Regions from separate parts of the Paenibacillus sp. 3LSP genome, predicted to be linked through region 2. Evidence: riboswitches for the same ligand, from Rfam matches in the RefSeq annotation. Region 2 holds a riboswitch; each other region holds the start of a gene.
The links. A riboswitch is a leader RNA that binds a small molecule or an ion and turns the genes downstream of it on or off. The one in region 2 is predicted to bind cyclic di-AMP.

Region 1: it holds a riboswitch for cyclic di-AMP, as region 2 does, so the genes downstream of both, RW092_RS23410 (C40 family peptidase) here and RW092_RS00225 (APC family permease) in region 2, are expected to answer to the same signal.
Region 3: it holds a riboswitch for cyclic di-AMP, as region 2 does, so the genes downstream of both, RW092_RS11365 (resuscitation-promoting factor) here and RW092_RS00225 (APC family permease) in region 2, are expected to answer to the same signal.

What each region holds. Positions count from the first base shown of each region.
Region 1 covers NZ_JAWDJI010000268.1:13,050-23,273, reverse strand. Annotated here, with positions in the region: gene RW092_RS23420 (M1 family metallopeptidase) at 1-1,759, shown strand, start outside; gene RW092_RS23415 (hypothetical protein) at 1,794-2,624, shown strand; cyclic di-AMP (ydaO/yuaA leader) riboswitch at 2,844-2,980, shown strand; gene RW092_RS23410 (C40 family peptidase) at 2,985-3,476, shown strand; cyclic di-AMP (ydaO/yuaA leader) riboswitch at 3,747-4,009, shown strand; gene RW092_RS23405 (C40 family peptidase) at 4,014-4,505, shown strand; gene RW092_RS23400 (GNAT family N-acetyltransferase) at 4,785-5,282, shown strand; gene RW092_RS23395 (c-type cytochrome) at 5,447-5,806, shown strand; gene RW092_RS23390 (4a-hydroxytetrahydrobiopterin dehydratase) at 5,894-6,193, opposite strand; gene RW092_RS23385 (hypothetical protein) at 6,363-6,656, opposite strand; gene motA (flagellar motor stator protein MotA) at 6,844-7,647, shown strand; gene motB (flagellar motor protein MotB) at 7,631-8,440, shown strand; gene rluF (23S rRNA pseudouridine(2604) synthase RluF) at 8,505-9,209, opposite strand; gene RW092_RS23365 (ATP-binding protein) at 9,251-10,224, opposite strand, start outside.
Region 2 covers NZ_JAWDJI010000003.1:15,911-26,134, forward strand. Annotated here, with positions in the region: gene RW092_RS00205 (methyl-accepting chemotaxis protein) at 1-748, shown strand, start outside; gene RW092_RS00210 (mechanosensitive ion channel family protein) at 860-1,978, shown strand; gene RW092_RS00215 (methyl-accepting chemotaxis protein) at 2,309-3,589, shown strand; gene RW092_RS00220 (threonine aldolase family protein) at 3,826-4,941, shown strand; cyclic di-AMP (ydaO/yuaA leader) riboswitch at 5,182-5,359, shown strand; gene RW092_RS00225 (APC family permease) at 5,519-7,336, shown strand; gene RW092_RS00230 (fructose-specific PTS transporter subunit EIIC) at 7,385-9,349, opposite strand; gene RW092_RS00235 (PTS sugar transporter subunit IIA) at 9,467-10,147, opposite strand; gene RW092_RS00240 (BglG family transcription antiterminator) at 10,104-10,224, opposite strand, start outside.
Region 3 covers NZ_JAWDJI010000141.1:11,365-21,588, forward strand. Annotated here, with positions in the region: gene purR (pur operon repressor) at 1-445, opposite strand, end outside; gene ispE (4-(cytidine 5'-diphospho)-2-C-methyl-D-erythritol kinase) at 560-1,414, opposite strand; gene RW092_RS11340 (small, acid-soluble spore protein, alpha/beta type) at 1,603-1,782, opposite strand; gene veg (biofilm formation stimulator Veg) at 1,980-2,255, opposite strand; gene yabG (sporulation peptidase YabG) at 2,463-3,365, opposite strand; gene rsmA (16S rRNA (adenine(1518)-N(6)/adenine(1519)-N(6))-dimethyltransferase RsmA) at 3,404-4,300, opposite strand; gene rnmV (ribonuclease M5) at 4,306-4,851, opposite strand; gene RW092_RS11365 (resuscitation-promoting factor) at 5,000-6,136, opposite strand; cyclic di-AMP (ydaO/yuaA leader) riboswitch at 6,582-6,796, opposite strand; gene RW092_RS11370 (TatD family hydrolase) at 6,999-7,772, opposite strand; gene RW092_RS11375 (HD domain-containing protein) at 7,789-9,078, opposite strand; gene RW092_RS11380 (AbrB/MazE/SpoVT family DNA-binding domain-containing protein) at 9,385-9,639, shown strand; gene rsmI (16S rRNA (cytidine(1402)-2'-O)-methyltransferase) at 9,791-10,224, opposite strand, start outside.

The DNA.
Region 1 (10,224 bases), on a different contig from region 2:
GCTGAACGAGCAAGAGGGGACGTTAACCGGCTCAGAGACGCTGACTTGGACCCATCCCGGCAAGAAGACGATCAACGAGGTGTACTTGCACTTATATCCGAACGCGTTTGCTTCCGAGGATACGACGTTTATGAAAGAATCGGGCGGAAAACTGCGGAACGACGTCATGCCTAAGGACGGCTGGGGATCCATGGAGATCACCGAACTGAAAACGACCGACGGCATCTCCTTACTGCATCGGATCCAGTACGTTCAGCCTGACGATGGCAATACGAAAGATCAAACCTTAGCCAAGGTTCGGCTGCCCGTGCCGGTCCAGGGCGGTGAAAGCCTGACGCTGCGGATGAAATTCACCGTCAAGCTGCCGAAGATTTTTGCCCGTATGGGCATTGCCGACGATTTCGTCATGGCAGGGCAATGGTTTCCTAAGATGAGTGTGTACGAGCCGGTGGGGACTCGGGGGCGGACGTCCGAAGGCTGGAACCTCCATCAGTATCACGGGAACTCGGAATTTTACTCCGACTTCGGGATTTACAGTGTAAGGATCAATGTGCCCGAGACGTACACCGTGGCAGCCACTGGTTTTCAGACCAAAAAGGCAGTCTTGAAGAACGGACGGAAAACCTTGCAATTCTACGCCGACGATGTCCACGATTTCGCTTGGGCGGCTTCGCCGAACTTCATCTACATGGAAGAGCCCTTCTCCTCAGCAGAAGTTCCCGGCGTGCGCATTAAGCTGTATCTCGATCCCGCACATAAGGATCTGAAGGAACGCTACTTCTATGCCGCCAAGGTCGCTCTGGCAAACTACAGTAAGTGGTATGGCCGGTACCCGTATTCCACGCTGTCCGTGGTCGTTCCACCGGCGAACGCAAACGGGGCCGGCGGCATGGAATATCCGACTCTAGTTACCGCGTTTGGGGCCGTCAGCGATTCCCCTGGATACGATGATCTGGAGCGCACGGTCATCCACGAAATCGCCCATCAGTTCTTCTACGGGATGATCGCCAACAATGAACTCGAGGAAGCTTGGTTGGATGAAGCCTTTGCCTCCTATGCAGAGGATAAGCTCATGGAGCAGGAGTTCGGCATCACCCCGAATTTGCCGATCCAATCGGCCATGATTACTTCACCGGCTTCCTTGACCCAGAACGCCTGGAAATACGGTCCCGGGGATGGCTATGCCAAGAATGCGTACTACCGCGGCAAATTAATCCTGCTGGATATCGAGCGGCAGGTCGGCAGCAAGACGATGAGGCGGATTCTGAGCACATACAGCCAGAAATATCGGTTTAAGCACCCAACGACCGCTGATTTCCAACGGGTAGTTGAGCAAGTGACCGGCCGCAGTTGGAAAGCGTATTTTCAACAATACGTCTATGATGGGAAAATGGCGGATTTTGCAGTAGACAACATTCAAATCACTCCAATCAACCAGGAAAGCGGTCAGATATACGAGTCGAAAGTGGTCTTTACCCGCAAAGGGGCAACCCATCCGAAGGTTCCGCTGCTGTTCACCTTCACCGATGGGCACACCGTACGCAAGCAATGGAACGGGGAAGATTCTCGCCTCGAGATCAAGCTGCAATATAAAGCACCGCTGGCATGGGTTCAGATCGACCCGGACTACACCTTAACGGTGGAGAACCTTCACATCAACAACTATCTGAAAGCAGAAGTCCCTGAAACCACATTGTCGCGCTCCAATATGAGCGTCACCAAGCTGCTTGAAGCGATCCTTGGAGGACTTCTGTGGTAACCCTAGGTCCATACTTCTATAAGGAGGGAAAGAAATGAGTTTCGTTCGTTTAGGGTGGACTGCCCTGAAAAGCCAATTTCCCTCGGTCATCATCTTGTTCCTGTACCAGCTGCTGTGGGGATTGTTCTTGTACCGGTTGGTCGATACTGCCGTAACGGCGCTGCTGCAAAGATATCCTGACCCGCCGCCCACGGCGCTATCGAAACTCCTGTTCTTGCTTGAGGGACAGATGAATTTATGGAGCAATCCCGAGGTTCGGTTGTATTGCTGGCTGCTGGCAGGGATGATCGTCCTGCGCATGATCTTGACTCCGTTGATCCAGGCGGGAATCTTCTACGGCTTCACACCGGCGGAAAATCGCAACCCCGGCTTCCCCCTGTTCCGAGGAATGAAGGAATTTGGTAAACCGGTAATTTTGTTCTACGCGATGGAGCTCGTGCTTACCTTGTTGCCCGCCTTCTGGATTGTGCCGAGACTACTGTCGCTTTGGCCGGGGTTGACCGGGATGGAACTTCCGATGGCAACCTGGCTCACTGGGCTTGGGCTGATCCTGGGCTGGTTCATTTACGGTTGGTTTATCCGGCAATGCCTATTGTTTGTCCAGTTCGGCTACTTGTTTAAAGCCGGAGTTTGGAATTCCCTGCTAGCTTGCTTCCGAACCCTGTTGCAGGGCATCTCTATCTCGCTAATTCTCGGGGCTTTTGGCCTGATCCTCTTCCTTCTGTTCGGCACCGCATCTTGGATTTGGACGGGGATGCTGGCCCTCATCCTGCAGCAGGCTTATCCTCTCTTTCGCTGCACATTTAAGGTCTGGAAGATCGCCTCTCAATTTCATCTTTGGCAGTCCAAGGCACAAAAAAGTTAAAATTTTTTAACTCCTCAAAACCCTGTAACATCAAGGCCTTCGCCGTTCGGCGAAGGCCTTTCCTCCTATTTCCCCTCTTAATCTTGTGAATTAGGCATTGCCAAAAGATACCTACCTTTGTTACAATAACAGCAACGCAATTTCAGTAACAGTTTTGTAATTATTTTCGTCATCTTTGGCAGGAGATTCGTGCCGGATGTCAAATTAGAAATGACAGGTGTGAAAAACAAGCCGAATTCCCTTCACCAGGGAAACGGGGGAACCACTTTGGGTGAATTGATCTCGTTTGTGAGGGATCATAGGGAACCTTCAACCGAATCCTTAAGCTAACCTCGTAGGCATTGGAAGGAGCATAACTTCTTGAAGAAGCGTTTGACGGTAGCAGCAGTAAGTTTTGCCATGCTTTTCACCATTGGAACTGGCAGCGTTTTCGCCGATTCCAAACTGGACAATGTCATCGACGGCGCGCTTGGAAGCAGCTACGTTGCAGGCGGAACCACAACCTCCGGATTCGACTGTTCTGGATTTACGATGTACGTCTTCTCGAAGATCGGCATCAAGCTGCCTCATCAATCCGCATCCCAATACAAAATGGGTACGGCGGTTGACAAGAGCGAACTGATCGAAGGCGATTTGGTCTTCTTTAATACTTCCGGCAAAGGCGTTTCTCATGTCGGCATCTACGTCGGTGACGGCAAATTTGCTCATGCCTCCTCCTCCAAAGGTGTAGTCATCAGCAAATTAAGCGAGAAGTATTACGTCGAGCGTTACGTTGGCGCAAAACGCATCATGAGCAACGACAAGTATGAAGATGTAACCGGTGAAATTGCTGATCACGATGATGTTCAATAAGAACTCGCTACGAAGCCCGTGGGGATGTTGATAACAACGTCTCTGCGGGTTTTTTCCTTGGATCCCCTTTCTTTCTCCTACTCTTTTCTTTAGCCCTAGTCTCTTAGGAACCATTACCCACGAATCCCTTCGCGAACACAGGCCAATAGAAGCGTTTTTTTCGACAAACTTGTCATCTCTGGACGGCTTTGGTAAAATGAAGAACGTAAATGGTAACAACTTTGTAATTATTGTTGTAACTATTTCTATGCAAGATCTTGGGTGCCATCTACAATGAAACTGCCGAATTCCCACGCACCCGGGAAGCGGGGGACCCACCAAAGGGTGAATTGATTTCGCTATAAAAGGTAACAGTCTCATCCTTCATGATCCGAAGATGACTTTTTAACTTACCATTTCAATCAAGGTTAGAATCTCCATCCTGAGTTACTTCGTGATCCGAAGATGACTTTTTAACTTACCGCTATAGCAGATCATAGGGAACCTTCAACCGAATCCATAAGCTAACCTCGTAGGCCTTGGAAGGAGTAAGACATCTTGAGAAAGACTTTGACAGCAGCGGTAACGAGTTTAGCCCTCCTATTCACCTTGGGGGCAGGTAGCGCCTTTGCCGACTCCGCAAAAGCCGAGACAACGACGCTATCTAGTATCGTCGATTCCGTGTACGGGACGCCTTATAAATTTGGCGGCACCACGACAGCGGGATTTGATTGCTCTGGATTTACCCGGTACGTCTTCAGCAAGATGGGTATCAAGTTAGCACGTGTGTCTGCCGCTCAGTATAAGCAAGGCACACCGGTACCGAAGAGCGAGCTTCAAGCTGGGGATCTCGTCTTCTTCAAGACGACGGGGACGGGCAAAGTATCCCATGTTGGTGTTTACGTCGGCGACGGTGAATTCGCCCATGCATCCTCATCCAAGGGCATCCAGATCGACAAGCTAAGTAACAGTTATTACCAGAACCGCTACGTTGGCGCGAAGCGTGTTCTCAGTAAGTACGGTTATTCCGTCTACGCTGCGGAATCGTAATCCATTGATCTATCGGTTTCATCCTGTTCATCATCACTAATTCGCCGCTGGGCCGGGTTCTCGTTGGAACCGCCTTGCGGTCTTTTTTTATCTGTACTCTTATCTATATAACGAAACAACTGGGAAAAAGGTTGCCGCAAAGCCAAAAATCCAGGAGAAATCCCACAATTTTAATTTCCCGAAGGGTAGGCAAAAACCTTTACAAGCTGCGTAATTCCGGCTATTGTGAGGATAATGGAACAATTACGACGGACTTTCCTTTAATTAAGGAGGGGCAATATGGACCAAACGATGTCTCCGTTTCGTATCGTGCCGATGGAAGAAGCCCATGGCGCGGAAATTTGCACCTGGCGTTACGATTCTCCTTATGACATATACAGTTGGCTGCCATGGGAGCAAATGAAAGCGCTCGACGTGGAGTTTGGGAACCCGGCGATCCGCGCCGAACAGTATGTCTCCGTATTGGATGAGAAGGAGGAGCTTGCCGGCTTCGCTCAGTACTTCCCGATGGAAGGAGTCACCCGGCTTGGCATCGGTATGAAGCCCGAGCTATGCGGCCACGGGCTGGGCAAGCTGTTTGTGAGGACCATCGTGGAGGAAGCCCGGCGTCGTAAGCCGGATAACCAGATTGACCTGGAAGTGCTGACCTGGAACACCCGGGCGATCCGGGCTTACCAGAAGGCGGGGTTTGTCATTACCGATCTGTATGAGAAGATGACACCTGGCGGGGTGTCCAAACCGTTCTATTGTATGGTTCATAAAGGGCTGCCTGAATAAGGGCACGCTCTTTTTTATGTCTTGTTTTGATTAAGACTATGACTTATGGCACACAATTTAATGGAAACGGATAATTTTTGTTCCTAATTTGGACACAAAGACTATGATCAACCCGTGTGTTCCGTTATAATGGATAGGTAGCATACATAGGAGGGGCGATTGAAATGCAAAAGTGGATCATGAGCGGTTTGTTCGTCATCGCAGGCGCTTTAGCCCTTGTATTGATGTTCACCTTGCCAAGCCGGGAAGAGGCTGCGCAAGAAGCCAAGCCGCAAATGCCTGAAATCACCATGAACGCAGAACAAGCCGAAGCCATCGTCAAAGCAAATTGCATCTCCTGCCACGGTGATACATTGCAAGGCGGCGCGGGCCCAAATCTGCAGAAGATTGGATCGGAATTGACGGCAGACCAACTGTTCTCCATTATCACCAAAGGGAAGGGCGGCATGATGCCTTCTTTTAAGGATCGCTTAAAGGAAGAGGAAATTGCGAACGTCGCCTTATGGCTTGCGGAGAAAAAATAAACACGCGAAAAAAGCACAACCGCCGGGAATGTAAATTCCCGGCGGTTGTTTTGATACCTCTATAAATCCGATCATGAGCTGACTTGGCTAATCCCCTGACCGCATCTTTTCGTAGGCCTCGTTATATTGCTGCGCCTCCTTGATGTCAACGGCTGTAATGCCGCCTTCCTCCCAAGAGGTCAAACGGAGCGTTACCGTTTTATAGTCGATTGTGATAAAGGGATGGTGGTTAAATGCTTCCGAGATCGCAGCTACCTCATCTACAAATGCGATCCCCTTCATAAAGTTGGAAAACGTATATTTACGAAAAATCCATCGTCCTTCCTCTAGTTCCCATCCTTCCAGTTTTTCCAAATGCGCTTCTACTTCTTGCGGTGTAAACGGCATTATTCTTCCTCCCGTTCTCTTCAAGAACTCCTGTATATGTAAGTTTCCTCGTCACGCACCAGGATCTGAAGTTTGATTTGTCCTAGCCTCGTCTCCAACTATTGTATTCTCGAACCCCTGCCTTCATGCTTATCGCCATTGGACGGTACAGCGGCAGCAACAGATGCGGTTATATCAAGGATACGGAGGTTAATTCGGAATCCCCGATCAGGATATTGATGCGATGTCCTTCGGGATCATAGATCACGATCGCACTGCCTACCTCAATCATCGGCTCCGAGCCCAACCCAAAGAATAAATCCTCCGCCAGAGCTTCAAGCACCTCGCCTCGATCCGTATCCGATAACCCTTCCCATTCCGAGGGCTCCATTTCGAAGAAAAGATAGCTATCTTGAATCCGGCCAACCGCGTTCGTCAAATCAGCCAAAATAAATTCATAATCCCTGCCGTGTTTTACGCCCACTGCGATATCCTCCCTTTCGGTCTTCTCCATTCTGACCGTAATCTTATTATACCGGAAAAAACCACTTAAAAAAAAAGGGAAATCTGTCGATAAAATAGTTAATCGTTTCAGACTGGTGTGTCAGCCTCTTCCGCAAGGACGCGGAAGGGCAAGTTGGTATCAATTTCTCTCAAGGACGAGGTGTACAATGGAATTTTCAACAATTATTGGTTTGATTCTCGGATTGATTGCCCTGATTTTAGGTATGTTCCTAAAAGGCGCACCCGTAGAAAGCTTGGTCCAGAACCCTGCGGCCTTCGTCATCATCTTTGTCGGAACGGCGGCAACGCTGTTTATGGGCTTCCCGTTATCGGAGTTGAAGAAGTTTCCGACCTTGATCAAAATGACGATCGTCAAACCGAAAATGATCAGCAAAGCGGAGTTGATCACCCTGTTTACGGAATGGGCGACCATTACCCGCCGCGAAGGCTTGCTGGCGCTGGAAGCGAAGGTTGAAGAGATCAACGATGACTTCCTGCGCGGTGGGATGCGGATGATCATCGACGGCAACGATCAAGAATTCGTGCAGGATGTCCTGACTGAGGATATTGCGGCCACCGAGGAGCGCCACAAAGCAGGTGCTCTGATGTTCTCTCAGGCGGGGATGTACGCTCCGACACTCGGGGTGCTTGGTGCGGTTGTCGGTCTGATCGCCGCACTGTCCGACATGAGCGATATGGAGATTCTGGCTCATGCCATTTCAGGTGCATTTATTGCGACGGTATTCGGTATTTTCACCGGTTATGTGCTGTGGCACCCGATCGCCAATAAACTGAAACGTCTCTCGAAGAAAGAGATGGAGATCCGGTTGATGATGGTGGAAGGCCTGCTGTCCATTCAATCGGGTGTGTCTACGATTGCAATTCAACAGAAACTTGCCGTGTTCTTAACCCCTGCGGAACGTGCGGAAATCTTTGAAAAGGGGGCCGGTGATGGTGAGCAAAAAGAATAAGAAACACCAAGATCACGAGGAACATGCCGACGAGAGCTGGCTGCTCCCCTATTCTGACCTGATGACGCTGATGCTGGCGCTGTTTATCGTCCTCTATGGAATGAGCACGGTGGACGCTCTGAAATTCCAAGAGATGAGCGAAGCCTTTAAGAGCGTTCTGACCGGGGGCACCAGTGTCCTCGATCAGAACGCTATGATCAGCAACAACCGGACTTCGCTCAGCGAAATGGAGACGCCAAAGACGAACGAGAACGGTCTGATGACCAAGAAGAACGAGCTGAAGCGTCAAGAACAGCAGAATCTGGAATCTCTAAAGAAGCAACTGGACACCTATATCAAGGAAAACGGATTAACGGATGACCTGGAAACGAAATTGAATCAATCCCAGCTGATGATCACGATTAGCGACAAAGCGCTATTCGCTTCAGGGGAAGCCGTAGTAAAGCCAGAAGCTCGGCAGTTAGCGAAGGCGATCTCCAACATGCTGCAGCAATTCCCGGATTATGAGGTGATCGTATCCGGCCATACCGACAACGTGCCGATCTCAACCTATGAATTCCCGTCGAACTGGGATTTAAGCTCGGTACGGGCGCTCAACTTCATGAAGATTCTCCTGTTGAACACGAACTTGGATCCGAAGAAGTTCAGCGCCATCGGATACGGGGAATATCACCCCGTTGCCAGCAACGATACGGCTGTGGGCCGCGCACAGAACCGCCGGGTCGAAGTATCAATCATCCGCAAGTACACAGATAGCACCGAGCAGCTTGGTGTAACAGCTGCCCACGAATAAAGAAGCAAAGGACAGGCGCCTTAAGTGTAAGGCAACCTGTCCTTTATTTTTTGTCCATGTTACGTTAGGAAAGCTGGTAATTCAGGGCCAAGCCCAACTCCCGCTTCTCTTGTTCAGTTAAGTCGCGCCAGGTGCCTACCTTCTGCTGGCCGAGATGGATGTTCATAATCCGGATACGCTGCAATCTGCGTACTTCGTAGCCAAGAGCGCTGCACATCCGGCGAATTTGCCGATTCTTCCCCTCGGTCAGAATAATTCGGAACACCCGATCCGAAACCCGCGTCACCTTGCACGGCAACGTCATCTCCCCGAGAATTTTAACGCCTTCGCTCATCGCTTTCACAAAGCTAGGGGTAATCGGCCGATCCACGGTCACGACATATTCCTTCTCGTGCTTGCCTTCCGCCCGCAAAATTTTATTGACGATATCGCCATCGCTGGTAAGCAGGATCAATCCCTCGGAATCTTTATCCAAGCGCCCAATCGGAAAAATTCGCTCCGAATGCCCAACGAAATCCACAATATTGCCTTTCACATGCGTTTCCGTTGTGCAGGTGATCCCCACCGGCTTATTTAAAGCGATGTACACGTGTTTAGAGCGTTTGGCCGCAATCGCCCTCCCGTTGACCCGTACATCGTCTCCAGGCTCCGCCTGGCTGCCTAGAACCGCCTTGACGCCGTTAATGGTCACTTGGCCCGACTCGACCAGCTTGTCCGCCTCTCGTCGGGAGCAAAATCCCGTTTCACTAATGAATTTATTGATTCTCATGGTGCTGTCTTTGGTCCCTCCGCATAGCCTAGCAGTTCGCTTTAATTCGCGAGATCCGCTTGCCCTTTGTTATGTTCTTCTTCCTCCTGTACAAGCGGGAGGGTAATAGTTACAGCCGTTCCTTTGCCAAGCTCGCTTTCGATCTTCAGCGTCCCGCGGTGTCCCTCAATGATCCGCTGGCTGATCATGAGACCGAGACCGGTTCCTTTCTCCTTGTTCGTGTAAAAAGGCTCGCCCAACTTCTGAAGCCGATCTTTAGCAATCCCTTCGCCTTCGTCGATGACGCGGAGCACAGCAAAGCCACTGTCGTCCTCTTCCACTTGAAGCAGGATCTTACCTCCTTTGGGCATGGCCTCCATGGCATTTTTCAACAAGTTGATGAATACCTGCTTCAATTGGTTCTCTTCACAGTGTACCAGAACCGGGCTTGGCGAGAAATGCACTTCAAATTCAATATTATGTAAATGGGCTTCGCTATCCAACAAAGAGACGACGTCCCCCATCGTGAAGCGGACGTCCTTGATCTGAAACTGCACTGCCTGAGGCTTGGCTAAAATCAGAAATTCGCTGACGATCAGATTAATTCGGTCCAGCTCCGCCAGCATCACATCGGTATGCATCACGTTCACTGCCCGGGTGCGCTGCTGCATTTGAAGAAATCCGCGAAGCGTCGTCAACGGATTACGGATTTCATGTGCAACCCCGGCGGCGAGCTGCCCTACCGTGGTGAGCTTCTCAGACCGACGCAACAGGTCTTCCATTTTATTGTGCTCTGTCATGTCGCGGGAAATGCTGATCAATGCGGTAATTTTGCCCGCTTGGTCGAAGATCGGTGATACGCTGATACTCACCTCAACTTGGCTGCCGTCCTTGCGCAATCGAACCGTCTCCGCCAATACCGATTCAGCGGTTTCAATCACTTCAGCCTCCGGACGCCAAATGGTCCGCCCATCTAACTCGAATTCCGGAAGATACTCGAGATACTTCCCGACAATTTCTTCGCTGCTCCAGCCGT
Region 2 (10,224 bases):
GATGGCTGCGGGGGCCCAGGAGATGGCCAGCCTCGCGGATGACGCCCGCGAAGAATCGGAAGCGGCGGTGCACGAAACGCGGGCCGGCGAGGACATTGTGGCACAAGCGGCGGCCCAGATGGCCTCGATCCAGCGGCAGATGGACGAGCTGCGCGCCTTCATCGAGCGGCTAGGCGTTCGCTCGGGTCAAATTGCGGAGGCCGCGGAGCTGATTGCCGGGATCGCCAAGCAGACGCAGATGTTGTCGCTGAACGCCTCCATTGAGGCGGCACGGGCGGGAGAGGCTGGTAAAGGGTTCGCCGTGGTCGCTGGGGAGGTGCGCAAGCTGTCGGCAGAGACCGGAGCGGCCGCAGCCGATGTGACTGAGATGCTCGAAGGGGTGCGCAGTGAGATGGAGCTGGTGATCGAGGCGGCCCAAGCCGGTTCGCAGGAGGTCGCAGCAGGCATTGCGACGGTTCAGCAAGCTGGTGAGGTGTTCAGCAGCATCCGTCAGGCGGTCGAGCAGGTGGCTGGGCAAATCAGCCGGGTGACCGGGCAGGCGGAGCAACTGTACTCCCAATCGGATGCTGTCGTCCAGGCAATCACCACGATCGACCGGGTCGCTCAGCAGACCGCCAGCGACTCCCGCGAGGTCTATGCCCACACCGAGGAACAATACGCCGGCGTTCAAGAAATGATGGCTTCAATGGAGGGGCTAAGTCAGTTGTCTGAGGAACTGCAGGCGATGATCGGCAAGTTTAAAGTGTAGGCGGCAGCGCATCCCTCGGGCTCACGACATGTCGTTTGTGGGTTATGGCCTTTAGACATCTTTCACCGGATCATGTTATAATGACCCTTTATTTAAGGGGGTGCTATAACATTGAACGATGGGGGAAAAGTGTTGAAGTCCCTCGGACAATTGGGTTGGGAGGATCTTGGAATTGCCGTCGGCATTATGGCGCTGTTCGCTTTGTTTAGCAAAGCGTTCGTGAAGCTGGCTTTCGCTCTGCTGGATCGCAGAAAGACGGCGAAGCCGGACCGGCTAAATCTATGGAGACAAGTGCTGGAGCGGCCTTTTCGGTGGTTATTTATTCTGATTGGCCTTGAAATAGGGTTGAAATATTTGCTGCCGCGCAATGTGGAAATCGCCGTAGGCCTGGATCCCTTATTCCGCAGCGGCGTCATCGCCTTGATCGGATGGGGGATGTACATCCTATCCGCCCAATCCTCGGTATTGCTGGAGGGATTAAGCCGCAAAATCCGATTAGACGATGCAAGCATGCTTATTCCGTTCTTATCGAAGGTCCTCCGGATCGTTGTGGTTATCATCACTGTAGCCTTAATTGGGGCGGAGTGGGGATTTAGCATCAATGGACTGGTGGCCGGCATGGGGTTAGGCAGCTTAGCCGTAGCTTTGGCTGCCAAAGATACGTTAGGGAACATCTTTGGCGGCATTGTGATTATTTTGGAAAAGCCATTTTCCAAAGGAGATTGGATTCTGACGCCTACCGCTGAAGGCATGGTGGAGGACATTACCTTCCGCAGCACGAAGATCCGCACCTTCGCTGATGCGGTGATTACCGTCCCCAATGCGCAACTGGCAGATCAGCCGATCACGAACTGGAGCAAAATGGGCAAGCGCAGAGTGACTTTTACACTTCCTGTGGCGCTGGACTCTGATCGGGAACGGATGATGGCAGCCATCCGTCGAATCGAACAACTGCTTCGCGACAACGAGCAAATCGACCCAGGCACCATTTTCGTGAAGTTTACGGATTTCAACGAGAGCAGCTTAGGCATTTTCATCTATTACTTCACGCGATCAACCGTTTGGGGAGAGTACTTGTCAGCGCGTCAGGAAATGAATCTGGCCTTTATGCAGGTGCTGGAGGAAGAGGGGATTAAGCTGGCTTATCCGGCACAACGCGTATTTCTCGAATCAGCACCGGCAACGTCCGGTGAGGTGGACACCACCCGCTCGAGACAATATGAGGTCTGAATGCAAACCATCCCGCGGCTGGCTCCGGTAATGAGCGCCCATTTGCCTTTCACATCAACCATTCGGATCCCCTCCTGTGTGCTAAAAGATGCTCGGCTGATTTCCTAACCTATTTATTTTACTAGACTTGTAAGCGGTTTACTATCATTTAACATGAATTTGACTATGGTCAATTTGGACTATATATTGGACTATATAACGAAAATCACATGCAAGATTTGGAACTCAATGCCTATCTCGAGAATGGGAGGAGATACCTGGAGCGGATAAAAAAATGTGCCAGAGGATTTTGATTTTTACCATACTACAAATAAACCAGGTGATACTAAGATGAATCGAATTCGAAATATTTCTATCCGGACCCGAATCATGGTGCTTGTCTTCTTGGCCATGTTCGTCTCCAACACCGCTCTTATTGTAACGTTGTCTTATAGTCAGAGTAATGATTTCTTTAATCTGATCACCCCCTCTTTGGTATTAAAGGCATTTATCATTTTTCTTATTTTCCAGTTGATCGCTGCATTTATCTCCGAAGCATTTCTTGTCCGTCCGCTTAAAGAAGGAGCGAAGCTGGCCAATTCCATGGCTGAAAACGATCTGTCCGTTAAAATACATACGTTTCAACAAGGCGAAGCCGGGCAAATGATCCGCTCGCTTCAGAAGGCCAGAGATAACTTAAAGCATTTGATCGCTTCCATCCAATCCTCCTCCGAACGGGTGACGGATTCTACGGAAGAGTTAAACCGTATTATTGAGCAGGCGAATGGGCAGGTCCACGAAATCAACGAAGGCATCAAGCATTTGTTAAACGTGTTTACCCAAAATGCAGAGAGCATGAAGCAAACAGCGGTTGCGATCTCCGAGATTACGAACCATTCGCAGACGACGGCAGAACTGACGAATCGCATTGCGGAACGAGCCCAATCGGTGATGGATTCCGCGGAAGGCGGGAAGCGTTCGGTGGAATCCATCGTTGAGGCGATTAATGAGCTTGCTGCAAATACGAAGCACGTTAACAGCGAGGTGCTGGGGCTTGAGGAACAAAGTCAAAAAATAACCGAGGTCGTCAGCATTATTAAACAAATTTCCGAACAGACCCACCTGTTAGCCTTGAATGCAGCGATTGAAGCCGCCCGAGCTGGGGAAGAGGGAAGAGGGTTCGCGGTGGTAGCTGGACAAATCCGGAAATTAGCCGAAGATACGAATCACTCCCTTCAGGAAATCAGCAGCTTGGTCGAAGATATGACAGTTCGTACTGGCAGCGTCGTGTCTGCGGTTGCTCAGACGGAAGAGAAGGTTCAGCAGGGTGTAACGCAATCGGAGAACGTGAAGATCAATATCGAGCAAATCATGGACAATATGGAGAACACCTTCGCCATGTTGAACGATATTTCCGATGGGGTGACCACGCAAGCAGCTGCGCTGGAGGAAATGACTGCAACGCTGGAGGATGTGAACACTACGATCGAGTCCGGCTTGCAAGTCTCTGGCGATATTCAAGATCAGCTTGGTACGCAGGAGCAGATCTTTGGGGATATCGAGCAGACCTCCTGTAAATTGGTCGAACTGTCCGAGAATATGAACGATTTGACGAAAGTGTTCAAGCTTTAATCCCATAGCAATTAGAAAGGGCGCTTGCTTTTGCAGGCGTTCTTTTTACTATTTCATCATTCATCTTTTCGATTTCTTCACACTGAATGAAAGGGATAATGTGCAGAAGGGGGCCTATAATTGACTACCTCGCCCCTCCCGATCAAACTGGATCATCGATTCCTGCTTCAAATGGCGTATAATAAGCATGATCATACAAACTAGACAGACAGCATGGGAGAGGAGCGGCGAGGAGCATGTATGGAAATGATGGGGTACTGGATAGGCGGACACTGAAGGCGGCCTTTGACCGGACGGTTTATCAAGTGGTGGGCCACGGAAAACGGAATGTAGAGGTGCTGAAGCAGGCTTTTGCCGAGATCAGCGGCGGGGTAGACAGCGACATGTACGGTACAGGGCAAGCGCTGGAAGCTTTCGAAGCGAAAATGGCTGCAGTGCTAGGCAAGGAGTCTGCTGTATTTTTTCCGAGCGGTACAATGGCGCAGCAAATTGCCCTGCGGATATGGTGTGACCGCAAAGGGTCCAAACGTGTGGCCTATCATCCTTTATGCCATTTGGAGATTCATGAGGAGGACGGGTTGAAGGAGCTGCACGGGCTGGAGCCGATTCTCTTGGCGGATCCAGATCGGCTGATTGAGATGGAGGACGTTCGTCAGCTGCCAGAGGATGTCTCATGCCTGCTGTTGGAGCTGCCGCAGCGTGAAATCGGCGGTCAACTGCCGCCGTTCGAAGAGCTTGAGGCTATATCCGCCTACTGCCGGGAGCGAGGCATCAAGCTGCATCTGGACGGAGCCCGACTGTTTGAAGTGTTGCCTTACTACGAAAAAACCGCCGCTGAGGTTTGCGCCCTGTTCGACAGCGTCTATATCTCGTTCTACAAAGGGATCGGCGGGATTGCCGGAGCCATATTGGCCGGGGATCCGGAGCTGACGAAGGAGTCGAAGGTATGGAAAAGGCGCCACGGCGGGGATCTTATCAGCTTGTATCCTTATTTTCTCAGTGCGGATTACTATTATGAGAAACGTGTCGGAAAGATGAGAAAGTATTATCAGCAAGCACAAGAGCTCTCCAGTCTGTTTAATCAATGTCATCGGATGAAGACCGTTCCGGAGATCCCGGTGTCGAACATGTTCCATGTGCATTCGGACGTTCCCAAGGAGCGATTGGAGTCCGTGCTGATTGAAGTCTATCGGGAAACCGGGGTTGGTTTCACCTCGTTCTTGAAAGAGAAAGCGGATGGGGGAAGTGCCTTTGAAATCAGCATCGGAGACCGCTACAGTGAGGTGCCGAAAGATCGGCTGCAGCTAGCGTTCGAGCTGATGGATAAGAAGTTGAAGGGACTTTCGCTTTAAACTTGGATTTGTTTGAGATGCAGAGCACCGTAGGATGCGATTTGATGTCGTTCCTTACGGTGTTTTTTTGCATATATGCTTCGATAATTCAAGCCTGCTCGCAATAATGAATGCAAGAGAGTGATGTATGCGCTTCCTCGAACAAGGCCGATCTCTTTTCTCGGCGAATTTGCCTTTCCCTCTTCTTTACACTTCTTCAGGCGGGGAGTATGATTCATCCGTAACAAAAATTGATATGACAAAACCTGATCGCTGAGTTCTTTCTCATGCAGAAAGAAACGGGGGAACCAATGAAACTCGCCCAATGAGGCGGTTTCCGGGGTGAATCGCTTGATTTGGCCAGTAAGCCAAACCGGCGTAGGGCTGCTTTCGTGCCCGAATCCGTCAGCTAACTCCGTAAGCGTCCGAAAGAGGGAATTGTCGCGGTGACGCTTGAGATTTTTTTCAAAGCGGCTGCGGGAAGGTCCAGCTTTCCTGCGGCCTTTTTGCGTTGTTCGCTGCATGCATGAGAGCCCTATAGGAGTAAGAATGGATCAGGATCGAAGGTTTATTTTGCGAATGAAAAGAGGATCTCATCATGGGAAGCAAACTGAAACGTATATTGATTGGCAGACCGATGAAAAGCACTGAAATTGAAGGAGAAAAGCTTAGCAAACTTAAAGCGCTGGCCGTGTTGTCGTCGGACGCATTGTCCTCCGTGGTATACGGGACCGAGCAGATTCTGATCGTCCTGATGGCGGCGGGATTTTCCGCTCTCTGGTATTCGATTCCGATCTCATTTGCGGTACTTGGGCTTTTGTTGATTCTGATTCTGTCGTATCGCCAAACGATTTTCTCCTATCCGACTGGAGGCGGCGCTTATATCGTGGCGATGGATAACCTAGGGCGTTCAACCGGACTACTGGCCGGCGGATCGCTGCTTGTCGACTATATTTTAACGGTGGCTGTAAGCTCGTCAGCCGGTACGGATGCCATCACATCGGCTTTCCCGATGCTGCATGATCAACGGGTATTGATCGCCCTGTTGATGATTACGCTGTTGACGATGATGAACCTGCGTGGAGTTACAGAATCGGCCTCGATGTTGGCGGTTCCGGTATACTTGTTCGTGGCCTCCATCTTTGTCCTGATTGTGTCGGGACTTTACAAGTATTGGACTGGCGGGATTCATGCCAGTGTGCCGGAGTTTGGGACGGCCGTATCCAATGTCAGCTTGTTCCTGCTGCTTAAGGCGTTCAGTTCGGGATGCTCGGCCTTAACCGGGGTTGAGGCGGTGTCCAACGCTATTCCGAACTTCAAGCCACCGGCAGAACGGAATGCCGCAGCCACGCTGGTGATGATGGGGGTTATTCTCTGTACCATGTTTATTGGGATTAGTACGCTGGCCTATTGGTACGGCATTGCTCCAGATCCGAAGGCCACCGTGATTTCTCAAATCGCTGAATCGACCTTTGGGAGAGGGAGCTTGTACTACTTGATCCAAGGTATTACGGCGTTAATCTTGTTTTTGGCCGCCAATACGGCTTATTCGGCCTTCCCGCTGCTGGCGTTTATGCTCGCCAAGGACAAATACATGCCGCATGCGTTTATGGTGCGCGGTGACCGGCTTGGCTTCTCCAACGGAATCATCTTCCTTGGTGCAGCTTCAGCGCTGCTGGTGCTAGGATTCCACGGTAACACGGAGAGCTTGATTCCGCTCTATGCGGTTGGGGTATTTATTCCGTTCACCTTGTCCCAGCTGGGGATGATGGTTCGCTGGATCAAGCACAAGCCCCAAGGTTGGGTGGTCCGGTTCACGATTAACACGATTGGCATGCTAACGACGCTGGGCATTACGCTTATCTTTATCATCACGAAGTTTTCGCATGTCTGGTTCATATTTGTCTTCTTGCCGCTGGTAATGTTTATTTTCTATCAAATTCATCGTCATTATCTCAATATCGCCGAACAGCTTCGGATCAACATCGATAAAGATAAACCTTGCATAAAGGGCAGCACGATCGTTGTTCCGGTGGCAGGGGTTACGCGCGTCGTGATGAACTCGTTAAGCTATGCGAAATCACTGACGGATAACGTTGTCGCGGTGTATGTTGGGTTTGATGATGCGGACATCGAACGCATGGAGAAGAAGTGGGAGGAATGGAATCCGGGGGTTCGGCTCATCACGCTACGCTCCAGCTTCCGCAGCATTATCCGACCGCTGATGAAATTTATTGATACCGTGGAATGGAAAACGTCGGAGACCGATCACATTACCGTCCTGATTCCGCAATTTATTCCTCGGCACTGGTGGCAGAACATCCTGCATAATCAGTCGAGCCTACTGCTTAGAGCTTATCTATTTAACAAGAAAGACATCGTCATCACGACCGTACCTTACCATCTGCAAAAATAACCCAAAACCCCCGAGTCGTCACGACGGCTTCGGGGGTTTTGGGTTAGATTATTGAATTTGATCCAGCAACTGATATGCTTCCTGTTTGGTGGTCACCTGCAGCAGTTGTTCGCGGAATGCGTCATCCATCAGTTTGCGGGACAACATTTGCAGTATCTTCAAATGCTCGTTTCCTTTGTTCTCGGCAGGGACGGCGATCATGAAGATCAGCTTGGCAGGTGTTCCGTCCGCGCTGTTCCAATCGACGCCTTCGGGTTTAATCCCAAATACAACTCGCGGCTTCAGCACCGCCGCTGATTTGCCATGCGGTACGGCGACGTTCATGCCGATCCCGGTAGAGCTTTCTTGCTCGCGTTTGAGAATCGCCTGTTTGAACTCATCTACAGAGGTCAGCACCCCTTCCGCCTTCAGCTTGGCAATCATTTCGTCAATCACTTCGTCTCGCGTAGAAGCGGACAGGGAAGGTTCGATCAGGTCCAGACTGATGATATCTGTGAGTTTACGAACTTCGTGGTGCGGTTCAGCAGCCGGCACGCTGATCGGACGAACGTTATTAGTACGCGTTGTTTCTATGGTTGGAGCTGCTTCGTCGACAGCGCTGGCCCCGGCGAGCTGAGGCTCGATTTGTTCTTTCTTCAGCAACTTGATCATCAAAGCTGTAACGATGGAACCTGCGATCACGGCGACAAAGAACATCAGAACATTGTCAACGGCACCAAGTACGGCAACGATGGGACCGCCATGAGCAACGCGGTCGCCGACCCCGCCCAGCATAGCGACAACGGAGCCGACCATCGACCCGACCATGATGCTTGGAATGACACGCAGCGGGTCTTGCGATGCGAAGGGAATCGCACCTTCCGTGATCCCGAACAAGCCCATCGTAAAGGCGGCTTTGCCGGATTCTCGTTCCGCATTATGGAACTTGCGCTTGAACAAGAATGTTGCCAGACCCAGACCGATTGGCGGAACGCAGATCGCCACGGCGATGGGTCCCATGATTTGATAGTTCCCCTCCGCGATCATCGCGGAGCCGAACATGAACGCTACCTTGTTAACCGGACCACCCATGTCGAAGGAGATCATGGCGCCCAGAATCAAGGCCAGCAGAATCGAGCTGGCTCCTTGCATGCTGGCAAGCCAGTTGGTCAGCCATTCAAACACTTGGGCGATCGGGCCGCCAAGCAGGTAAATGAAGGCGAGACCCACGATCAGCGAAGAGAGCACCGGGATAATGATAATCGGCATAATCGGATTAATCGCTTTTGGCACTTTCCACTTCTTAATCCATAGTGCAGCATAACCCGCGAGGAAGCCGGCGATAATCCCGCCGATGAAGCCAGCGCCGGCTTCACTTCCGTAGAAGCTGCCGTTAGCGGCGATGTAACCGCCGATGATCCCGGGAGCCAGACCCGGCCGGTCAGCGATACTAAACGCGATGAAACCGGCAAGTACCGGTACCATAAATGTAAAGGACGCTGCCCCCAGCTTCTCAATCGTTTTCCAGAACGAGTCTTCGGGAATTTGCAGACCGCCCGGCGTAGGTACGCCGCCAATCGACAGTGCGATTGCGATCAAGAGACCGCCCACGACGATGAACGGAATCATGTACCCAACACCGCTCATCAGGTGGCGATAAAAGGCGTTTTGCTGCTTGGCGCCAGTCTTGACCTCCATGCCTTCGCCGTTTCTTTGGCCTTGGTATACCGGCACTTCTCCCCGAATCATCTGCTGGATGAGTGTCTCAGGGTTTCGGATGCCTTCCTGCACGCCCGCCACAAGCAGCTTCTTGCCAACGAACCGGCTCTTGTCTACCGTTTTGTCAGCTGCGATGATAATGCCATCCGCTTGGCGGATATCTTCTTCTGTGAACTCGTTTTCCACACCAATCGAGCCTTGGGTCTCGACCTTCATGGCAATACCTAGCTTATCGGCAGCCTTTTGCAGATTTTCCGCCGCCATGTACGTATGGGCAATCCCGTTGGGACATGAGGTAATCGCCAGTAGTTTCATGGATTTATCCTCCTGTAGTTCAAGATCGAAATCGTTTACATGACCCATCTTATCGCAAAAGGAACGGCGGAAAAGAACTTTATATTACCGGAAGTTCCGGAAAAACGGATTTATTTCCTACAGGTAACTGAGCAGCTCCTCTGGAGTTCGTGCTTGCACAAGCCGCTCAATGGTTGACGGCTGTTCGCTAAGCAGGGAGAGGCGCTGGAACAACTTTTTCGTCATCTCTTGCTCTTGCGGAGCCAGCGCCAGCATAAATACGACGGACACCTTCTCTTCTTGCCATTCCAACGGCTCTTCCAGGGTAGCAATCGCGATTCGCGAAGAGCGAATCAGCTTTGGCTCGCCGTGGGGGATTGCTATGCCGCCGCCGATGGTCGTAGACGAGAGCCGTTCCCGCAGCAACGCCTGATGCGCGTAATCCGGTTCGACGAATCCCTGCTTGGCGAGCTCGTTCCCTAACAGCTCGATCAGCTCAAACCGATGGCCGATGGTGAGGCGCGGGAAGATGAGTGAGGCTTGCGTGTACATGCCCAGAATCGAACCAGCGTGTTCGGTATGACCGGACCCTTGATCCAGCTTGCCGATGAAATCGGTGATCTTCTGCGTTTCGCCGGCCTCTAGCAACGGAGATACCGTGATATAGGGGACGTTCACATTCTCCAAAGGAATCGTTGAGATGATAAAGTCAACCGAATGTTGAGCTAAATATCCCGTAAGATCAGCTTTCCGAACGGAATCCAATACATGCAGCTCAGGGAATTTGCGCTCCAGCTTGCTGCGCAGGATTTGGGACATGCCCCCCCATATGGCAGACGGTCACGATTCGCTTCCTTGTCTCCGCAGGTTGGCGCAGTCTCTCTACTGAAGCTTGA
Region 3 (10,224 bases), on a different contig from region 2:
TTGCATAAGCGAGAGGGATCCCCTTCGTTTCCACGGTCATGATGCAGTCGATCTCCAAATCGCCGAATACGGTTGCAAACAACTTGCCCGCTTCATTCATCAACGCCGGTTGTCCCAAAAGATCCGACATATACAAATATCCGCCCGGTAAAATTCGGTCTGGCTGCGCCAGCTTCTCACAGAGGTGCTGGATAAAAGCGTTCGCTTGCTCCCGTCCGACCCGGGGAATATATTTCACGCCGCCGGCCGCCCCGGCAAGCGTCAGCAATTCCCCCATGCCTTCGCCTTCAAACACTTCTTTAATAATCCCCAGATCCTCGCTGATGGACGACTTGGCCGCCCCATACCGTTGCGCAAAGGTAGTCAGCGGGATTAAATGGTGTGGTCTAGACAACAGATAATGGGTCATCTCCACCAAACGAGCGCTTCTTTTTAATTTCTTCACGAAGTACCCCTCGCTAAATCCGAATATTTTAATGAAACTATAACACTTTTGTACGGATTTGTCCAAGCCTTGGAACGAGGAAGGAGTACCCGGCTCCAGTTCCGCAGCCGAGCTTCAAGTCAACAGCCGTACGGCGTAAACCTCTTTGCAGAACCCGCGCAATCCGTTATAGATGCGGGACACCTTCGATTCTTTCGAGACGAGCCCAAATACCGTAGGTCCGCTGCCCGACATTAACACGCCGTCCGCGCCAAGACGCAGCATTGCCTCTTTCAGTTGCGCTACCTCTGGATGAAGCTCCAGCGTCACCTGCTCCAGCACGTTACCGAGCGCTTGGCATACCTCCGTGAATGAGCGTCTCTCCAACGCCTCTCGCATCCGGATTGCCGATGGATGATCGGTAATTTGCTCCGCCTGCAGGCGCCCATACACCTCGGCCGTCGACACGTTGATCGGTGGCTTCGCTAACACCACCCAGCATTGCGGCGGATTCGCCAGCGGCGTCAACACTTCGCCTCGCCCTGTCGCCAGCGCCGTCCCGCCCGTCACGCAAAACGGCACATCTGAACCCAGCTCCGCCCCCAGCTCCTTGAGCTCCTCTTCGGGAATGCCAAGCTCCCATAAACGGTTTAAGCCCCGCAGCGTCGCCGCAGCATCGCTGCTTCCGCCGGCAAGGCCGGCAGCGACCGGTATTTTCTTATCGAGGTGGATATAAACCCCGCTCCGCACATTGTAGCGTTCCTTGATCAGCTTCGCCGCCTGAAACGCCAAGTTCTTCTCATCCAGCGGAATATATCCGGCCTGGCTCGAAATAATGATTGTATCCCGCGGAAGAGCGCTCATTTCCAAACGGTCCGCCAGATCCACCATCGTCATGATCATCTCGACCTCATGGTATCCGTCGGGACGTTTATGTAACACGTCGAGCATTAAGTTAATTTTGGCCGGTGCTTTTTCGTAAATTTTCATGCCGCTTCCCCACCTCAGCAATTCCGTGGAATATCCGCATCCATCCGGTCTTATTAGCACATTCTTTTATTCTAAAAAAACGTTGCCTCCACGTCTATGTATGAAAGACATTTTTTTCTCCCTCTATCTTACTTCATCCAACGAAAAAAACGAAGCTCCCTGAAAGGGACGCTTCGCTGTGGCAGAGGTTATTGCTGTTTCGCGGCTGCCTTCTCGGCAAGCTCAATCGCCCGCTTCACCATATTGCCCGCATCTTTGGCCTTGATGCCGCCCCAGCCCTCCTGCTGGACGGTATCGTAAAATCCCAGATCCTTCGCTAATTCGACCTTCAAGTTCTCCGACATCACGCTGCGTCTTCTTCGCGACATGGTCAGTCTCCTCCTTTTGGCCATGGAAATAGGAACGATGGTTAGTATACGCGAGCACCGATGCGAGCATACACCGAGATTTTGTCCATCTAAAGTGAACACCGGCAACCTTGGTGGATGAACCCATTACCCGTAAAAAAAAGAAAAAAACGGTCTCACCCGAAGGCGAGAACCGTTTGCGGTTTGATTCATGATGTTCACGGTTTAATATACGAAATCCGCATCCCATCGTTGTCGTCATAAACCATGACTTCAACAGATTCGGTCAGTATATCGGCATAACTGTAAGACACACGCTTAAAGGTTTGCTGCTCTTGATCCAGCTTCACAATGAAGACCGAAGGATAGGTCTCCTCTAACACTCCAGTGCGTTCGACGGTCTTCCGGCGACCACCGTTAGCCCGGAGCATAATTTTCTGTCCTACATGGGCGTCGAGACTATGCTTTATTTCCGACAGCGCATTTTTAGCCATTGCCTGTGACCACCTTCTTTCTTTGTCCATTATACAGGAAAGTCACAAACTTGTCAAATCGAAATAAATAATTATATCAGCAGCAAAAAAGATGTGTCAACGATTATTTTTCGACATTTTCTTTTGCCTGGTGGCTCAAGAGCTAAATACTAAAAAAATAACCGGAAGGTCCTGGGGCACTAGCCTCAGTTCCTTCCGGCAACCCTTTCACATGGACGGCACCACTTTCAGCGTCGACAAGTCCTTCAGTTTGGGCAACCCGATTCGGTAACTGCCACGAGTCTCGATCCCGCCAACCCCCTGGGCGCCGCTGATCGTATGATTCAGCACGTCAGTAATCTGGATCGTATCCCGAATCGAGGTGAGCGACGCTTTCGCAGCGATATACACCGGATCCAGCGCATGGATCAGCACCCGGCCGGGTGAACTCGCAAAATTAGCCCCCGCCTGCAGCAACGCCTCAAAATGCGACTGGCAAGCGCCGGCCACAATCGTTAACGTATCGAAATTCCGTTCGTATTGCCGAGCCATTTGAATGGCCTCCACGAAATACTTGGAATTTTTATAGCTGGTCAAATTATAAAGGTCGCTGGTGGGACGCGATTTCAACACGCCGTCATGACCGGTAATCACAACGATATCCGGCTTGACCACAGGCAGCAGACGGTACAGCGCACTCGCCATTTGCGATTCCGTGACATAGTATCCCTGAACCGGAACACGCAGCTTCTGATACAGGCTTAGGCTCTTTTGTAAATAGCGTTCATCCCCATCTAAATGCAGGACCTTCCCTGGGACCTCAAAATAGGCCGTCTCTCCTTGCCCATACAGATCCCGTCCAATCACCATTCGATTGCGTTCTGCCAATTCCTTGCGGTCTTGCGTTAACCGCTTCAGCGATTCCGTCGCCTTAATGCGGGCCCGCTGCGTCGTCTCTCCTGGGGAAGCCGGGTCTACCCTGACCAAATCGGTTAAGGGCGCATCCGCCAGCAGCCGGAATTCCGTTCCTTTAATAATCGCTTCACTCCGCACAATCTGTTCGATTCGGAACGTAACATCTCCACCGTATGATTTGCGGACGACCAAGTCTCCCAAATTCGCCAAATCCATCACCTCTATCCCATCGTATGGGCGATAAGAGGGAATGGTTACACGCGGAGTTCCTTCACGCCGGCATTCAGCAGCGTATCGCTCAGCTTGGCGAACTCCTCCAGGCTTAAGGTCTCCGCTCGCCGGGAAGGCTGAATCTCGGCTTCCTCCAGCAGTTGCTCCAGTCTCTCGCGCCCTTCCTTCGGGAAGAAGCGGCTTTTCAGATTGTTGGAAATCGTCTTGCGTCTCTGGGCAAAAGAGGCCTGTACCACCTCGAAGAAAAAGGCCTCATCCTGAACCGCCACCGCTGGCGTCTCCCGCACGGTTAAGCGAATCACGGCAGACTCTACATTCGGCTGCGGAATAAACACGCTGTGCGGCACCGTACAGATCATCTCCGGGATGCTGTAGTACTGCACGGCGATGCTGAGGCTGCCGTAATCCTTGCCGCCAGGAGCCGCGGCCATACGCTCAGCCACTTCCTTCTGGATCATGACGACGATATTTCTCAGCGGGAGCTTCTCTTCCAGCAGCTTCATCATGATGGGAGTCGTCACGTAGTAAGGCAGATTGGCAACGACGCTGACGCCGCTCACTTCACTGAACTCAGCCGCAAATAAAGCCTGCAGGTCCAGCTTTAACACGTCGCCATGGATCACATGGACGTGCGGGTACGGCTCCAGCACCTCCTGCAGAATCGGGATCAGTCGCTGGTCGATCTCGACCGCGGCCACCTTGCCCGCCTCCTGCGCCAGCTTCTCCGTTAACGCGCCGATTCCGGGTCCGATTTCGAGTGCCCCCTGGCTCTCGTCCAATTCGGCGGCGGCAACGATTTTACCGAGGATGTTCTGGTCGATCAGAAAGTTTTGCCCCAGGCTCTTTTTGAACGAAAAACCGTGCCGCTGGATGATCTCCTTCGTCCGGCGCGGTGTGGATACGTCTTCCCTTATGCTCATGGTTCTTAAACTCCTTTGCTTTCCAACTCGGCTAACGCAGCTGCAAACTCCTCGCGGCTGATCCGGAACACGGTTAACCGCTTGTAGAGCTGCTTTCCGTTACAATATCCGATACCCAGCAGCTCGCCCAGCGCTTTTCGCCGCGCCGCCGCTTGCGGGTGCACGATTAACCCTGCGTTTATCAAGTCTTCCCAGGTGATCGCGGCCTCTACTCCAGGCGCTTCGCTGCGGACCCGAGATAACGCGGCGCGAATCGCCTCCGGCGAGGCGTTCTCCACCCCGATGTCGCCTCGCTTCGTCGCCTCCGCCTCCGGCAGGAAAGCGTGCTTGCAGCCCGGCACCCGTGCGGCCACAATTTTGCGAATCCGCTCCCCGGCATGGTCGGGGTCCGTAAAAATAATCACGCCCCGGCGTTCCTGCGCCAAAGCGATTTTCTTGAGCACGGCTTCGCCGATCGCCGAACCTCCGGTCTCGATTGTATCCGCCTCTACGGCGCGCTTTATGGCCACGGTGTCGTCTCGACCCTCCACCACGATGACCTCTTTGATCATGAATCTGTCTTCCTTCCTGTTCTTGCTTGTCTCCACCAGAATAACAAAAAGAAGAGGATCATTACATCCTCTTCTAATCCACTGTCTTATTCATCATCCTAATACTATCTTATTCCCTTCGCATTGTAAAACGAAAGAGAACGAGAACTTAGTTCAATTCCGGCTTCGTCGGACCGATCACGTAGACGGTGCGGCCCTTCTTGCGGCCGAATTTCTTCGCATCCTTCAAACTATCAAAATACACATCCATCTTATGGCCATCGATGGCCCCGCCGGTATCCTCTGCCTTACGGAAGCCGATTCCTTCGATGTATACCCACCAACCAAGCGGAACGACGTCTTTATCCACCGCAATCGTTCTGCCTTCTGTCACGCGGGTACCCGAAGCCGTGCGGGTGCCAATTCCGTCTTCTTCCGCCGAATACGCGGTTAACGTAACATTTTTCAAGACTTTTTTATATTTGAATGAGACGCCACCTTTGGTCGTCGTTCCGCTGATGTTCACCGTATTTCCCTTACGGCTGATGCTGGCCGACAGAACCTCGGTAGGTTTCTTCGTACCGACTGCGATCACCTTCGGCTGAGCTTCCTTGGAGACCTCTTTGCCGAGCCAACGCTTCGCCACGAATTTTCCGTCTTCGTAAGTTTTCTCAATGTTGTGAATGACCAGACCTTCGGAACCTTCCTGGATCACTTTCGTGGTGCCTTTCAGCAGCTTGTCGTCCGACGTTTTGACCACGCTAAAGGGCACGGCCTCCTTCGTCTGCACCGTTTGCTTGCTGACCCGAACGACCTTCACATTCAGGTTCTCGGTAACTTTACTGTCCAATGTCGGTGTCACCTTGTCGTCTTCACCCAAAGTGATGCCGAGCTCGGACAATACGCCCTCGACTTTGCTTTGCGTCGTGAAGTGGACTTTCGTATTGCCGTCCGCGGTCACACTGACCGGCTTCGCGCGTACTATGACAATGCGGTCACCGTTCTTCAGCGAGCTTTCCAGCGGGAGGGATACTGAATCCTTCGCACTGAGCTTAATCGATTGTTCCTCCAGCAGATGAGCTACACTGGATTGGGTTGTCTCCACTGACTGGACATTCCCGTCCACGATCAGGGATACTTCCTTCTGTGCCTGGCTATACAGCCAGATTAGGATGATGATGATTCCCGCGATGGCCAGAACGCCGACGAGCGCTATCTGACGTAAATTCTCATGCTTCCATCGCATTGCGTAAGACATGCTGGATGAGCGTGATTCATGGGTCTCCTCTTTGCGGAAAATGCCCATTTCTTCCGTCCTCCTTCATAGTCCCGCCGTCTAGGTCGATGCATGATAACGATTGACGCGACTACAGTTACTTTTTACAAAACGCCTAAGGTAGTCAAAAAGTCATCTTTTGATCACGAAGCAGGTCAAGAAGTGAATTCGGCATCGAATCTTGAATTCAGCCGGGCCTTCCGTTGCTCACGTACTCCCATGTACGCTGCGCTACTCAGTCCCTAGCTTCATCCAACCTTCTCGGTGCTGAAAACCTGACTTTTTGAACACTGATCTTAAATTTAATCCTAAGCGTTTTGCATCCTTGACCAGTCTCTCCTGCTTGTCGTCACCTCCTGTTTTCCAACAGTATGACGACCCTATTACTTTTATTCAAAACAAAAGAAGCCGGGAGAAAGAGTTAGAGGAACTCCTTCGTGGCTTCTTGAATGTCTTGGGTGTAATAGCTGCACGAGTGACCTCTCTTATTCGCTTACGAGGTTAGCTGTCGGGTTCGGGCGAAAGAGAGCCGCCCTTTCTCAGTACATTCGCTCATGGCGCAATGACCTTGAATTCACCCCATAGACCCTGGAAAGAAATCAAATACGAACGCGATTAGGCTGCCGCCAACCTGCAATTCGTATTGGTTCCCCCGTTCTCCGTCATAAGGAGATTCAGCGAGACTGGTTCATGGAACCAAGCATCGTATGGTTCAGTCCAAAACGAACCGAATCGATACTGAAAAGATTCTATCCTGTTTCGATGCAGGTTGTAAAGGAGTAATCAACCACGTTTTTTTAAAAAAATGGTTAAAAAAATGTAATGACCTTGTTTTTGAGGGTTAAAAAGCATTAATCTTTCCGAAATCCTCTTTATTTCATCCGTTTTGCTCTCAAATACTCGGAATTCCAAATCGTTCCAATGCATTTCGGGTGGTAATTTCCGCGATTTCCTCAAAAGTAACCCCTTTGAGCTCGGCTGCCATTTCCGCAACCAAACGAACATGAGCTGACTCGTTTCGTTTACCACGATATGGATGCGGCGTTAAATAAGGGGAATCCGTTTCGATCAGCAAACGGTCCATCGGCGTCTTGGCCAACACTTCCTTGGGTTGTTTTGCATTTTTAAACGTAATCGGCCCGCCAAACGACAAATGAAATCCCAAATCTAGACACATTTTGGCAATTTCCCAACTGCCGGAGAAGGAGTGCATCACGCCTCCAACCTCGTTGGCCTTCTCTTCCCGAAGGATGCGAACCACGTCTTCGTGAGCGTCCCGATTATGAATGGAAATCGGCATACCTAAGCTGCGAGCCAGTCCAATTTGCTGGCGAAAAACCTTATGTTGAACGTCCTTAGGGGACGTATCCCAATAATAATCCAGCCCAATTTCTCCGATGGCGACGACCTTTTCATGCTTGCACAATTCTGCAATCCAGTCCAAATCGCCCTCTTGCATCGTAATCGCGTCTTGCGGATGCCATCCGACCGCGGCATAAATGAAGTCATAGGTCTCTGCCAGCTTCATGGTCGAAGGGATTGTCTCACGGTTAAATCCGATGTTGATCATCCGCGTAACCCCTTGTTCCACAGCGCGCGCGATCACTTCCTCGCGGTCCTCGTCAAATTGGGGAGCATCCAAATGCGTATGCGTATCAAATAACATAAACCTTGTCATCCTCCTATTTCCGTTGCTCGAAAATGCGGGCTACCGGGCGAGGCAGCCGCTCCATTACAGCACACAATTTATTATCCGGATAGTACAAATGCGTCTTCCCCCGGTGTAATCCGCTGATCGACCGCACGATATCCGAGACTTCCGAAATTTCCCGCAGCCGCTCCTGCCGGTCCAACAACAAAATTTGCTTCTGCCGAACCCCGCCGTCCGGACGGAACACATCATACGGCAGATCCGTCGGAAAATCAATTTCCATGTCGTATTCAGGTTCAAGCCCGACTTGTCTGAAGGCGTTCCGAATCTCGTCCAGCATTTCCAGCTCCGGTGAATCTAATTCTACATATTTATACAGCTTACGATTCAAAAACCGAGAACATAAATCGCTTAACCGCTCGTCGTCTTCTCTCGTCCACTGCATGAAGGTCGTTTGCATCAGCGCTTCGTCCAGCTGCAAATAATCGGTTACGCTGATATCCCCTTGAAATAAGTTCGGTAACGGATGCGGCAAGAAGCAAAAAGAATGCCCGCTCCGGTATAATTCCTTAGCCCGACGCAAAATTTGCCGAAGAATGATCTCCGAGCTCCGCGTCACCGGGTGGAAATAGACCTGCCAATACATCTGATACCGCGACATCAAATAGTCTTCCACCGCATGCATCCCTGATTCTTTGACCACAACCCGCCCTTGAAATGGTCGAAGCATCCGCAAAATCCGGTCCATGTCAATCGTCCCGTAGTTTACACCGGTAAAATAAGCATCCCGCAGCAAATAATCCATCCGATCCGCATCCAGCGGGCTAGACACCAAATTCACCACAATCGGATTGTCATAATCCTTCCGGATCACCGCAGCCACCTTGTCTGGAAAATCCGGTGAAATCTCGCGCAGGACGTTCCCCACCTCAGTTTCTCCCAATAGGATTTTGCAGGTCCAATCCTCGTGATGCATTTGAAAAGCTTCTTCTATAGAATGGGAAAACGGACCATGCCCGAGGTCATGCAGCAGCGCCGCACACAAGGCGACCATTTTCTCGCTGCGAGGCCAATCCGTGTAGCCGCTTCGCTCAAATTGCGAAATAATCCGCCGCGTAATCTCGTAAACGCCAAGCGAATGGGAAAAACGGCTGTGCTCGGCACCATGAAAGGTCAAATAGGAAGTCCCGAGCTGTCGAATCCGGCGAAGCCGCTGAAATTCCGGCGTATTAATGAGCGACCAGATCACTTCGTCCTGTACATGAATATAATTATGTACGGGGTCTTTGAACACTTTCTCTTCGCTAAGCCGACGATGCATGAACCAACACTCCCTTTTTCATAAAATTTGGTGGGTCACCGCGTAGATACGACAAGAAATGTCGAATTATGTCGCAAAATGACTGGATGACGATTTCCAAAATGTCGAAATATAGATTATTGTGAACTTACTAGATTCCGTAAAGGTTCTCGGTGTCAAGTATCCGAATTTATTAGAAATAATGTTGAACTATACCATAAATAGGTTGACTAATCTGGCAATGGTTGGTATTATAAAAAACAGAAAAGATAGAATGATGTCGAATAATGACAATTCCAAAATTATAGCGAGAGGGGCAATCATCCTATGATGAAATCCACTGGTATTGTAAGAAAAGTAGACGAATTAGGCCGTGTTGTTATTCCAATTGAATTGCGCCGCACTCTGGGGATCGGAGAAAAAGATGCGCTCGAAATTTATGTAGATGGTGAACGGATTATGCTCAAGAAATATGAGCCGGCTTGCATCTTCTGCGGTAATGCAGAGAACGTAACTTACTTCAAAGGCAAAATTGTTTGCCATGAATGCATTACGGAGCTTCCTACCCCTGTGACAAATTAAGAAATATAGTATATAATAGATTTACTGAAACTGTTAATTCTAACCTTTTTCATATCTCCTTGGCGCCTTCCTAGGCTTGAACCCGGCCTAGCGAAGGCCCCTTTTTTGGCTGGATTGGATAATATTTCATGATTTCGGAGAGAAGTGGGGGCTACAATAATTGATTGTAGATATCCCGCTTAGCAACCCCCCGGTCGGCCGCGGTTTTTTTCATGGCTTCCTTCCGCGACAACCCTTCTTCCGTTTCGTAATGTCGGACATGCTCCTCCACCGTTAGCGCTTGCCACCAAGCATCCCGCTTCTCCTTCACCTGGTCGGGATGGGCTCCTTCCACCACGAGGCAATATTCGCCCAGCGGCGGATGCTCCTGCAGCCAAGCCAAGCAATCATGAATCGTCCCCCGAGCCATTTCCTCATAACGCTTCGTTAACTCTCTCGCTAGTACAATACGCCGGTCTCCCCAAACCTCGAGCAGAGACTCCAACGTTTTGATCAATCGATGCGGTGATTCGTACAGCAACATCGTTCCCTCTTGATCCTCAAGCGCCTTCAACAACCGTTCCCGATCTTTATGATCTCTTGGCA